One region of the Bradyrhizobium sp. P5_C12 genome, then DNA from elsewhere that is predicted to be linked to it. Evidence: predicted binding sites of a transcription regulator. Region 1 holds the regulator's gene; each other region holds the start of a gene.
What was found. The regulator LexA, encoded in region 1, represses DNA repair genes until DNA is damaged. The targets are predictions, from matches to a motif close to TGTTCNNNNTGTGTTCNG.
Positions count from the first base shown of each region.

Region 1 (3,248 bases):
GGCTTGTGCTCGCCAAGCGGCTGTGTCACCGGCAGTTGCAGCACGGTTGCGCGCTGGCCTTCGACGAGCTGCGTCACCAGCACGTATTTGCCGTCGGGAAACTCGATCGCGTCATGATGGCGGTCGGGGATGTGCGGATCGATCTTGCCGAACTTGCCGACGCGCGAGTTGATGGTGCGGGTCCAGATCCAGCGATTGTCGTAGCGGACGTTGTCGGCGAAGGCGAGCTCCGTTCCCGGCAGCAGGCAGACCGCGACGGAGAGATCGGCTTCGGAGGCGAAGCCGCGCGTCGAGGTGCCGCGGAAGGTTGTCGTGACGATCGTCTCGCCGACTTCGGCCGGGCGCGTCGCGACGGCATGCAGGCTGTAGTCACACATCGGGTGCTCCTCGTTCAAGGATAGCGACCCGCGCCTCTTTCAGAGGCACAGGCCTCGATCAGAGTGGAAGCATGTTAGCGTGTTCTTGGTTGTAGGCAAATCTGCGGCTTGGGTCCGCAGCCCGCGATCACATTATCTTTTCCGAATCGAGCAGGAACAAAGTCCGCTTTCGTGCATTACGCCGGACACAAAGGTCAGCGTCCGGCCGGTGCCGACCATCCCGAATATTGCCAGCTCGGTTGCGACGTCTGCTCGACGGCGTTGCGGGCATTGCGCAATTGCGCGCTGACCGCGGTCTCCTTGTTGTGGGCATGGCGGTGCGGCTGTGCGGCGAAGGCCTGCGGCGCGGTGCCGGCGATCAACGCAGTTGCGAGCACACTCAAAACGATCTTGCGCATGGTTGTCTCCTCGGTCTCTCAAGGCCGCGAAGCCAAGCGCTTCGTGCGGCGTGCCGAGGATCTAGCGCCGGAGAGGTGGCCGGATAATCTGTGCAAAACCAGAAAGACTATCCAGCCGGAGCGGACAATCCGTCCGCTCCCAATCCGTCCGCTCCAATGGGTATCGAATGACCGCCGGATCAGCTCAGTACTTGCGGTACAGCCCGATCAGCTTGCCCTGGATCTTGACCCGGTTCGGCGGCAGGATGCGGACCTCATAGGCGGCATTGGCGGGCTCGAGCGCGATCGAGGCGCCACGACGGCGGAAGCGCTTCAGCGTGGCTTCCTCGTCGTCGATCAGGGCCACGACGATGTCGCCGGTATCGGCGGTCTCATTGCGCTGGATCAGCGCCATGTCGCCGTCGAGGATGCCGGCCTCGACCATCGAATCGCCGCGCACTTCCAGCGCATAGTGCTCGCCCGAGCCGAGCATGTCCGGCGGTACGCTGATGGTGTGGCTGCGGGTCTGCAACGCCTCGATCGGCGTGCCGGCCGCGATGCGGCCCATCACCGGCACCGCCACGGGGCGCTCGCCGTCGTCCGCAGGCGCGTTGGAGCGCACCTTGCCGAGATTGCCTTCGATGACGCTCGGCGTGAAGCCGCGCCGGCTTCCGGCGGCCGCCTGGAGCTCGGGCAGCTTGATCACCTCGATGGCGCGGGCGCGGTTGGGCAGGCGCCGGATGAAGCCGCGCTCCTCGAGTGCGGTGATCAGGCGATGGATGCCTGATTTCGAGCGCAGATCGAGCGCGTCCTTCATCTCGTCGAAGGAGGGCGGCACGCCGCTTTCCTTCAGACGCTCGCTGATGAACCGCAGAAGCTCGTATTGTTTGCGCGTTAACATCTCGACCAAATCCCCCGGTTGATGTCGTTCGATTCCGAGACGGTGAATTCAGCGGCGAGCCGCCAGATGCTCGAAACAAATCATGAACGGACACTATATGTTCGATATGTGTTCCGCAACTGCTTAATTTACCGTGAACGCGACAAAGTTCGCCGAACGCGTGTGATCGACGCGTTCAGGCCGGCAGCAGCAGCACCTCGCATGGCGTGCCTGCAGCAGCCTTCGGCGCCAACGGCGCGCGCACGAGAAGTGCCTGTGCCGCAGCAAGATTCGCAAGCAGCGAGGAATCCTGATGATTGACGGGAAGGGCGACGAGCGTGCCGTCCTCACGCCGCTCCAGACGCGCGCGGAGATAGTCTTCGCGCACGTCGTTGGGCCCGACGTCGCGGCCGAGCACCGCGCGCTCGCGGCGGTGATGAATCATCTCGCGGCCCGACAGCGCGCGAATCAGCGGCACCATGAACAGGAAGGCGCACACATAGGACGACACCGGATTGCCGGGCAGGCCGATCACGCGCATCGCGCCGAGCCGTCCGTTCATCATCGGCTTGCCCGGCCGCATCGCGATCTTCCAGAACGCCATCGAGATGCCTTCGGCATTGAGCGCCGGCTGGACCAGGTCGTGATCGCCGACCGAGGCGCCGCCGGTCGTGATCAGGATGTCGGCGCCGCTCTCGCGCGCACGGCGGATGCCGGCGGTGGTCGCCTCCAGCGTGTCGGCGGCAATGCCGAGATCGATGGTCTCCGCGCCCTCGCCGCGGGCGAGCGCGTGCAGGGCGTAGCCGTTGGAATAGACGATCTGCCCCGGGCCGGGTGTCGTCCCCGGCATCACCAGCTCATCACCGGTGGCGAGGATCGCGACCTTCGGACGGCGGCGGACGGGAAGCTCGGGGTGGTTCATGCCGGCGGCGAGCGCCAGGCCCCGCTCGGTGAGGCGGGTGCCCGCCTTCAGCAGCACATCGCCCTCGCGAAAATCGACGCCGGCGGGGCGTATGTGCCGTCCGGCGATGGCGGCTTCCCTGATCGTGATGCGCTTGCCGTCGGCGACCGTGTCCTCCTGGATCACGACTGCGTCGGCGCCGTCGGGTACGACGCCGCCGGTGAAGATCCGCACTGCTTCGCCGGCGCCGACCGATTTCGCAAACGGCCGGCCCGCCGCGACCTCGCCGACCACGGTCAGCTGGGCGTCGACCTTTGCCGCATCGGCCGCGCGCACGGCATATCCGTCCATCGCCGACATCGCCTGCGGCGGCTGCGTGCGCCGCGCCGCGAGGTCGCGCGCGAGCACGCGGTGGAAGGCCTCGGCGAGAGCAATCATCTCTTCGGGCAACGGCTCCACGCCGGCCAGCACCGCGGCGAGCGCGTCAGAAACCGGCATCAAGGCCACGGGGGAAGACTCCTGCTGGGCACGGTCGGGCGGATGAACGGCGACGTTCTAGCCGAGCGCGGGCGCGGAGGCAAAACGGCGACGAGGCAGGATGATTCATCCGGCCCGGTCTATTCGGCAAGAGGGGGGTGTCAGGTCCGGCGCGGCATGATCCGGACAACAAGAACGATCGGCACCAGCGTGGCCATGGCGAGAACGAGAACGAC
Region 1 covers NZ_JBFULU010000037.1:61,070-64,317, reverse strand. The annotation lists gene ACXJMY_RS27535 (hypothetical protein) at 1-377, opposite strand, end outside; gene ACXJMY_RS27530 (hypothetical protein) at 572-775, opposite strand; gene lexA (transcriptional repressor LexA) at 960-1,655, opposite strand; gene ACXJMY_RS27520 (molybdopterin molybdotransferase MoeA) at 1,831-3,042, opposite strand.

Region 2 (3,248 bases), on a different contig from region 1:
TCGACACCGGCTTCCTCCAGCGCGCGGTCGAGCATCTGGCCAGCCGGGCCGACGAAGGGATGGCCGGCGAGGTCTTCCTTGTCGCCGGGCTGTTCGCCAACCAGCATGATGGTTGCGTCTTTCGGCCCCTCGCCGAACACGGTTTGCGTCGCGTCCTTGTAGAGCGGGCAGGCACGGCAATGCGCGGCCTCCTCGCGGAGCGCTTCGAGATCGTCGGCGGCTGCCTTGTGTCCCATGATGGCTTCCGGACGTGGGGAGATCCGTCCGCCGGTCCAGCGTTCGGCATCGGCGAGCAGAGGTCCAAGTATCGATCCAAGTATCGATGCGTCCTGGAGGTTCCTCCGGCGCTTCGCCGGCGCGTCAGTCGTCGTCAGCCGGTTGGGCTGGAAATGGCGCCGCCAGGTTTCCTCCAAATGGCCTGGGGCCGGCCACTCCGTCCGGCTGATCCCGGGCGTGAAGGAGATCGCGTGACCGTCCCAATGGGCACAAACGTCAGGCGTGAGGATCGACCAGGGCATATCGGCAAAACGACGCGCGAAGAACGGCGCGGCGAATGCGACGATGTGATGCTCCGGCTCGAACCAGGCGGCGTAATGCGCCTTCTGCTCGCGCCCGATCTCGCGGAAGCGGACGAGGTCGCGCATCCGCTGCGCATCGCGCTGCACGCTGCCAGCCATCGCGGTTGCTTGCGCCACGTCGGGATCGGTCATCGTTGCGAGCAGGTCGTGATCGGCCTTCAACCGCCACAGCAGGCGATAGAGCCGCGCAAAGCGCTCCTCGTCGCGATGCAGGATCGCGACACGGGCAAGCTCGATGAAATTGGCCGGCACACTGAACGTGCTCTCGGTCTCGATCGGCGGAAGGTTCGGTGCTTCGGACAGGCCGGGCGGCACCTGGTCTTTCGTCTGGCCCTGCACGTGCCACGTCACGTCCGCCGGCGCGACGTGATGCAGCGCGAATGCGCGTGCGGCTTTACGCCAGCCGTCGAAATCGGTCTCGCTGTCCAGGGTGATGAGGTACATGGAACTCGAATCCTCTTGATTCCGCTCATGAATTCGAAGGCGCGCCAATTCGATTGACTCCAAGGGCGCCGTTAGCTTTATATTAGAACATATCATGAACAAATGAGCCAGCCGCTGGTTCTCTTTTTGAGAGCCGCCGGCAATCACCTCTGAAGGAGCGGCGAGCATGAGCGCACGCATCAGCGCGCTTGCGACCTTGCGCAGCCAGATCGAGACCGAGGTCGTGCATCATCGCGATCGCGTTGCGCTCGGCCACGGCGAGGCCGACGAGGCACTTCAGGGCGGGCTCGCGCGGGCTGTGATCCACGAAGTGTTTTGCGAGGGCCGCCAGGGCGCGGCCGCGACCGGGTTTGTCACGGGACTTGCGGGCCGTGTGACGGCGCGCAAACCGCTGTTGTGGGTGCGTCAGGATTTTTCGGAAGTTGAAACAGGCGCGCTGTCGATGAGCGGGCTCGCCGAGCTCGGCCTCGATCCGGGCCGCGTGGTGATGGTGCGCGCCGCCGATGTGGAGAGCGCGCTGCGCACCTCGGCCGATGCGCTCGCCTGCGACGCGCTGGGCGCCGTCGTGCTCGAGCTCTGGGGCGAGACGCGGCAGTTCGATCTCGTGGCGAGCCGCAAGCTGACGCTCGCCGCGCAGTCCTCCGGCGTCACCGGTCTGCTGCTGCGGATGGCCGCGCAACCTTTGCCCTCGACTGCCGAGACCAGATGGATGCTGCGCGCGGCGCATTCGCCGCCGGGGGCGATGTGGAGTGCCTGGGGCGCGCCGCGCTTCGATGCCGAGCTCGTTCGCAATCGTCATGGCCCGTGCGGCCGATGGATCATGGAATGGAAATGTGATGAGTGCCAGTTCTCTGAACCGCCGGCGTATCCTCAGCCTGTGGCTGCCGCGCCTGCCCATCGACCGGATCCAGCGTTTTTTCAACGGCGCGCTGGGTAAGACCAAAGCGTTTTCAAGCGAAGTGGGTACCGGTTCGCGTGAAGAAAACGCGTCAAAACAAAAAGATGAGCCAAGCGTTGTCGTCATCAAGGACAACAATGCGCTGGTGATCCATGCGCTCGACGATGCCGCGTCGCATTTGGGTCTGCATATCGGCCAGCCCTTGGCCAATGCCCGGGCGATGTGCCCGGACTTGCGGGTGTTCGACGCCGATGTCGTGGCCGATGCAAAGACGCTCAGCGACATCGCCGACTGGTGCGACCGTTTCACGCCGCTGGTGGCGCTCGATCCGCCGCACGGGCTGTTCCTCGACATCACCGGCTGCGCCCATCTGTTCGGCGGCGAGGCTGCGCTGTTGCAGACGCTGGTTCGTGCGCTTGCCCGGCAGGGCTTTGCCGTCAGCGCGGCGATTGCGGGCACCTCGGTCTGTGCGCGCACGCTGACGCGGCAGGCCTCCGGCACCATCGTTACCGATGGCGGGGAGGCGGCGGCGATCAGCCGGCTTCCGGTATCCGCGCTCGGCGCGGGCGAGGCCATCACCACCGGCTTGCGCCGTGCCGGCCTGAAAACCATCGGCGATGTCGCCTCGCGCAGCTCCCATGAGATCACGGCGCGGTTTGGCGCGGGGTTCTCCACGCTGCTCGCGCATGCGCTGGGGCAGGGCGATGCGCCGATCAACCCGCGAAAACCGCTGCCCGATTACATCGTGGAAAAACGCTTCGCCGAGCCGATCGCGACCGACACCCTGATCGCGATGACGCTGTCGCGGCTCGCCGACACGCTGATCGCGTCGATGGAGAAGCAGGGCAAGGGCGCCCGGCGTCTCGAAGCCGCCTTCTTCCGCACCGACGGCGTGGTGCGCGCGATCATGGTCGAAACCGGCCGGCCGGTGACACGCAGCGCAGTGATCGACCGGCTGTTCCGCGAGCGGCTCGATGCGCTCGCCGATCCGCTCGATCCCGGCTTCGGCTTCGACATGGTGCGGCTGTCGGCGAGCCGCACCGAGATCGTGGTGCAGGAGCAGCGCGATCTCGACGCCCATGTCCACGACAATGACGAGCTCGCCGCACTGATCGACCGCATCGCCGCGCGCATCGGCGGAAAGCGCGTCGTCGTGCACCTGCCGCAGGACACGCATATCCCGGAGCGTGCGGTGCTGGCCGTATCAGCGCAGCACCACCTCGCCGCCGCCATGCAGGCCGAATGGCCGGCGCGCGCCGAGAGCGAGCCGCCGCTGCGCCCGCTCAGGCTGTTCGACAAGCCGGAGCCGGTCAAGGTGCCGTTCGCGA
Region 2 covers NZ_JBFULU010000008.1:74,770-78,017, reverse strand. The annotation lists gene ACXJMY_RS09970 (UdgX family uracil-DNA binding protein) at 1-1,022, opposite strand, end outside; gene ACXJMY_RS09965 (ImuA family protein) at 1,189-1,959, shown strand; gene ACXJMY_RS09960 (Y-family DNA polymerase) at 1,859-3,248, shown strand, end outside.
Region 2: ACXJMY_RS09965 (ImuA family protein) is a predicted target of LexA. The motif match lies at 1,106-1,123, and genes of this name have one in related genera.

Region 3 (3,248 bases), on a different contig from region 1:
GGGAGAGCGCCGGAGAAGTAGGTCTCGCCGCCAAGGCTGCGATAGAGATACTCGCCCTTGACCGACCACTGCGGAGCGAAGAACGCCTCGACGCCCGCGCCGACGGTCCAGCCGGAGTGCCACTTGCTGTCCGACGCGGACACGCCGAGCGCAGAGAGGGTGATCTTGTTGTCGATCCAGGCGTAGCCGCCGGTGCCGTAGAACAGGACCTGGTTGACGGCGTAGCCGATGCGGCCGCGCACGGTGCCCATTGCATCGGTCTTCGAGCTCGCGGTCGCGGTTACAACGCCGAAGCCGGGGACAACGGTGGCGCCGGTGACCGAAGCGCTGACGTCAGCCCAGCTGCCGTCGGCCTCGATGCCGAACACGACGTTGCCGGTCTGCCAGTTGTAGCCGGCGGTGCCGCCGACGAAGCCACCCTTCATCTTCGGGTCGCCCGAGCCGTTTTCCCAAGCGCCGCCACCGACGATACCGAGGTAGAAGCCGGTCCAGTTGTAGACCGAGGCCACAGCCACCGGAGCCTTGGTGTAGGGGCGCGCAGCAAGATCGGCGGCCGAGGCCGGAGCGGCGAGTGCGAACAAACAGGCCGAAGCCAACAAAACTTTCTTCATTTTCAACTTAATCCCAGTCCCAGTTTCTGTTTGTGCCTTCCACGATCGAGAAGGGCATCGGACGCTCTGGTCCAACTGACGTCGTGCTTACACCAGTGAAGCCGCAAGTTGTGTACCCGAAAAGACACAGCAGATTGGAAATGTCGCGGTGGCTGACCTATTGTTCCGGCCGTGCGCAGCAACCGGCTGTGCGCAGCAAAAAGGCCGGCGCGAGGCCGGCCTTTTATCCTGAGTGATATCAGAGCGATATCAGTACCGCGCGATCGCCGGGCCGCCCCAGCGATAGTTCACGCGGACGAGGCCGATATCGACGTCCTGGCTGATTCGCTCAGACCGTGTGAGAGCGCCGAGCGGCGCGGCGACGAAGTTGCCGGAGCCGGTGAAGTTGATGGTGCGGTTGCCGAGGAAGATGTGATCGTACTCGAAGCCCACCGTCCAGTTCGGCGCAAACCCGAACTCGACGCCGGCGCCCACGGTGCCACCCCAACGGGTTTCGTTGGCCCGGTCGAATTCGAGGCCGGTGACGACATCGTAGCTCCGATAGCGGTCGCCGACGACAGCGCCGCCGCCCTTCACATAGAGCAACACGTTGTTCCAGGCGTAGCCGATCTGGCCAGTGAACAAACCGAAGGCGTTGATCTTTGAACGATCGCGTAGGCCGGTCACCGCGCTGATGTTGTCACCGGAGAAGTCGGCCCAGTTGCCCTGGCCTTCAAGGCCGAACACCCAGTTGGCCGACTGCCAGCGATAGCCGACCTGGCCACCGACCGTGCCGCCGGTCGCGTTGTGGCAGCCCTCGCCGACCAGCACGCCGCCGCCCAGATCGAAGTCCCAGCACTTGTGGCTCGTGCCGCCGCCGCCGTTGATGCCGATGTAGAAACCGCTCCAGTCGTAGATGGTGGCGACCATCGGCGGCGGAGCCTTGGTGTAGGGACGCGCGGCCATATCCGCCGCGCTCGCGGGAGCCGAGAGGCTCAATGTCACTGCACCGATTGCGCCGATCAAAATCTTATTCATTGCAGTCTCCCCAGTTACAACCGCCTCCTGGAGGTCCCCGAAGCGGCTAATCAAGGCGCGACGCCCATATGAACTTAATTCCGAGGCAACCGTAGCCCAATCAAGTGGCAGAGTCCGTCTCCGAAATACCACACTCGCGACGCAACGGCAGCGCCTCTAACTTGATGAATGTTAAGTGGTTTTTGTCGTTCGCGGGAACCTGAAAAGGTTCCATCCGGTGCCTTGCATTGTCGCTGCACATTGACGCCGTCTGGCCTGCACCGCGACCGCCAGTTTCGCAAGAACAAATCTGGAACAAGCTTCAGGCCGATGCTATATATGGGGATAACCTGAGGGGTGACGGGCTGACCGGCCCTCGCAAGCGTATAGGGTCGCCAACAGGGTGGCAGAGGACCGCGGGCGCGCGGGCCCGGCCTTTTGAAATTCAGTGGCATTTGGAATGGAGAGCGGCGATGGCGGGAAGCGTCAACAAGGTCATTCTGGTTGGAAATCTCGGGAAGGATCCGGAAATCCGGCGCACCCAGGACGGGCGGCCGATCGCGAATTTGAGCATCGCGACCTCGGAGACCTGGCGCGACAAGAACAGCGGCGAGCGCAAGGAAAAGACCGAGTGGCATCGCGTCGTGATCTTCAATGAAGGCCTCTGCAAGGTCGCCGAGCAGTACCTGAAGAAGGGCGCCAAGGTTTACATCGAGGGCGCGCTCCAGACCCGCAAATGGACCGATCAGAGCGGCGTGGAGAAGTACTCCACCGAGGTCGTGCTTCAGGGCTTCAACTCGACCCTCACGATGCTCGATGGCCGTGGCGGCGGGGGCGGCGGCAGCTTCGGCGAGGAGCCGGGCGGCGACTTCGGCTCCAGCGGTCCGGTCAGCAGCGCGCCGCGCCGTCCGGTGGCCGCCGGCGGCGGTGGCCGCAACAGCGACATGGACGACGACATCCCGTTCTGAGGCTTGCCGTTCTAAGGCTTGGGAATAGCCGGTGCTGGTCGTGAGAGGAAACGGCCGGCGCGGCTTTCAAGTATCCGGATCAAGATGGGATCCATGAATTCATAGTCGTCCGGAATGTCGAGGCAGATGACCCGCTTGTTGTTCAGGCTGGAGCGGAATTTCCGGTTCAGCTTGTTACGGTGGGTCTTCTCCATGACGAAGATGATGTCGGCCCATTCGACCTGCTCGGACGACAACGACACGGCCGCGTCGTTCGAGATGCCCGCAGAGTCGGTCTCGACGCCTGGCCAAGTCGAAAAGACTTGTTCAGCGGTCGGGCTGCGGAGGCGATTGGCGCTGCAGACGAACAGGACGTTGGTCACTTTGACCACTCCAGGGGAGGGACCGGGAAAGCCCGATCGATCTGGTTCTAGATACACGCCTTTTGGTGGCTGGCGGAATCCCGTCCTGGCGTTGGCCAAAAGGGGCGCTTCACCCATCAGAGTTACGGGCTGGCGTAGAGCGGCAGGATTTCTTACCAATTGACGGGTCAAGCTCGGTTTTCCGGGCTTGCCTCATGTGCTGCCTCAAGTCTTTGACGGGCTGCGATGTGAATGGTATTAACTTAATGTTAATCCTATTCACATGGACTGGCTGTCGATCGGAGGAAGCCCCGCATGAGCTTTGCACCGCT
Region 3 covers NZ_JBFULU010000007.1:66,181-69,428, forward strand. The annotation lists gene ACXJMY_RS08540 (outer membrane protein) at 1-611, opposite strand, end outside; gene ACXJMY_RS08545 (outer membrane protein) at 861-1,628, opposite strand; gene ACXJMY_RS08550 (single-stranded DNA-binding protein) at 2,081-2,575, shown strand; gene ACXJMY_RS08555 (low molecular weight protein tyrosine phosphatase family protein) at 2,587-2,937, opposite strand; gene ACXJMY_RS08560 (DUF2306 domain-containing protein) at 3,232-3,248, shown strand, end outside.
Region 3: ACXJMY_RS08550 (single-stranded DNA-binding protein) is a predicted target of LexA. The motif match lies at 1,908-1,925, and genes of this name have one in related genera.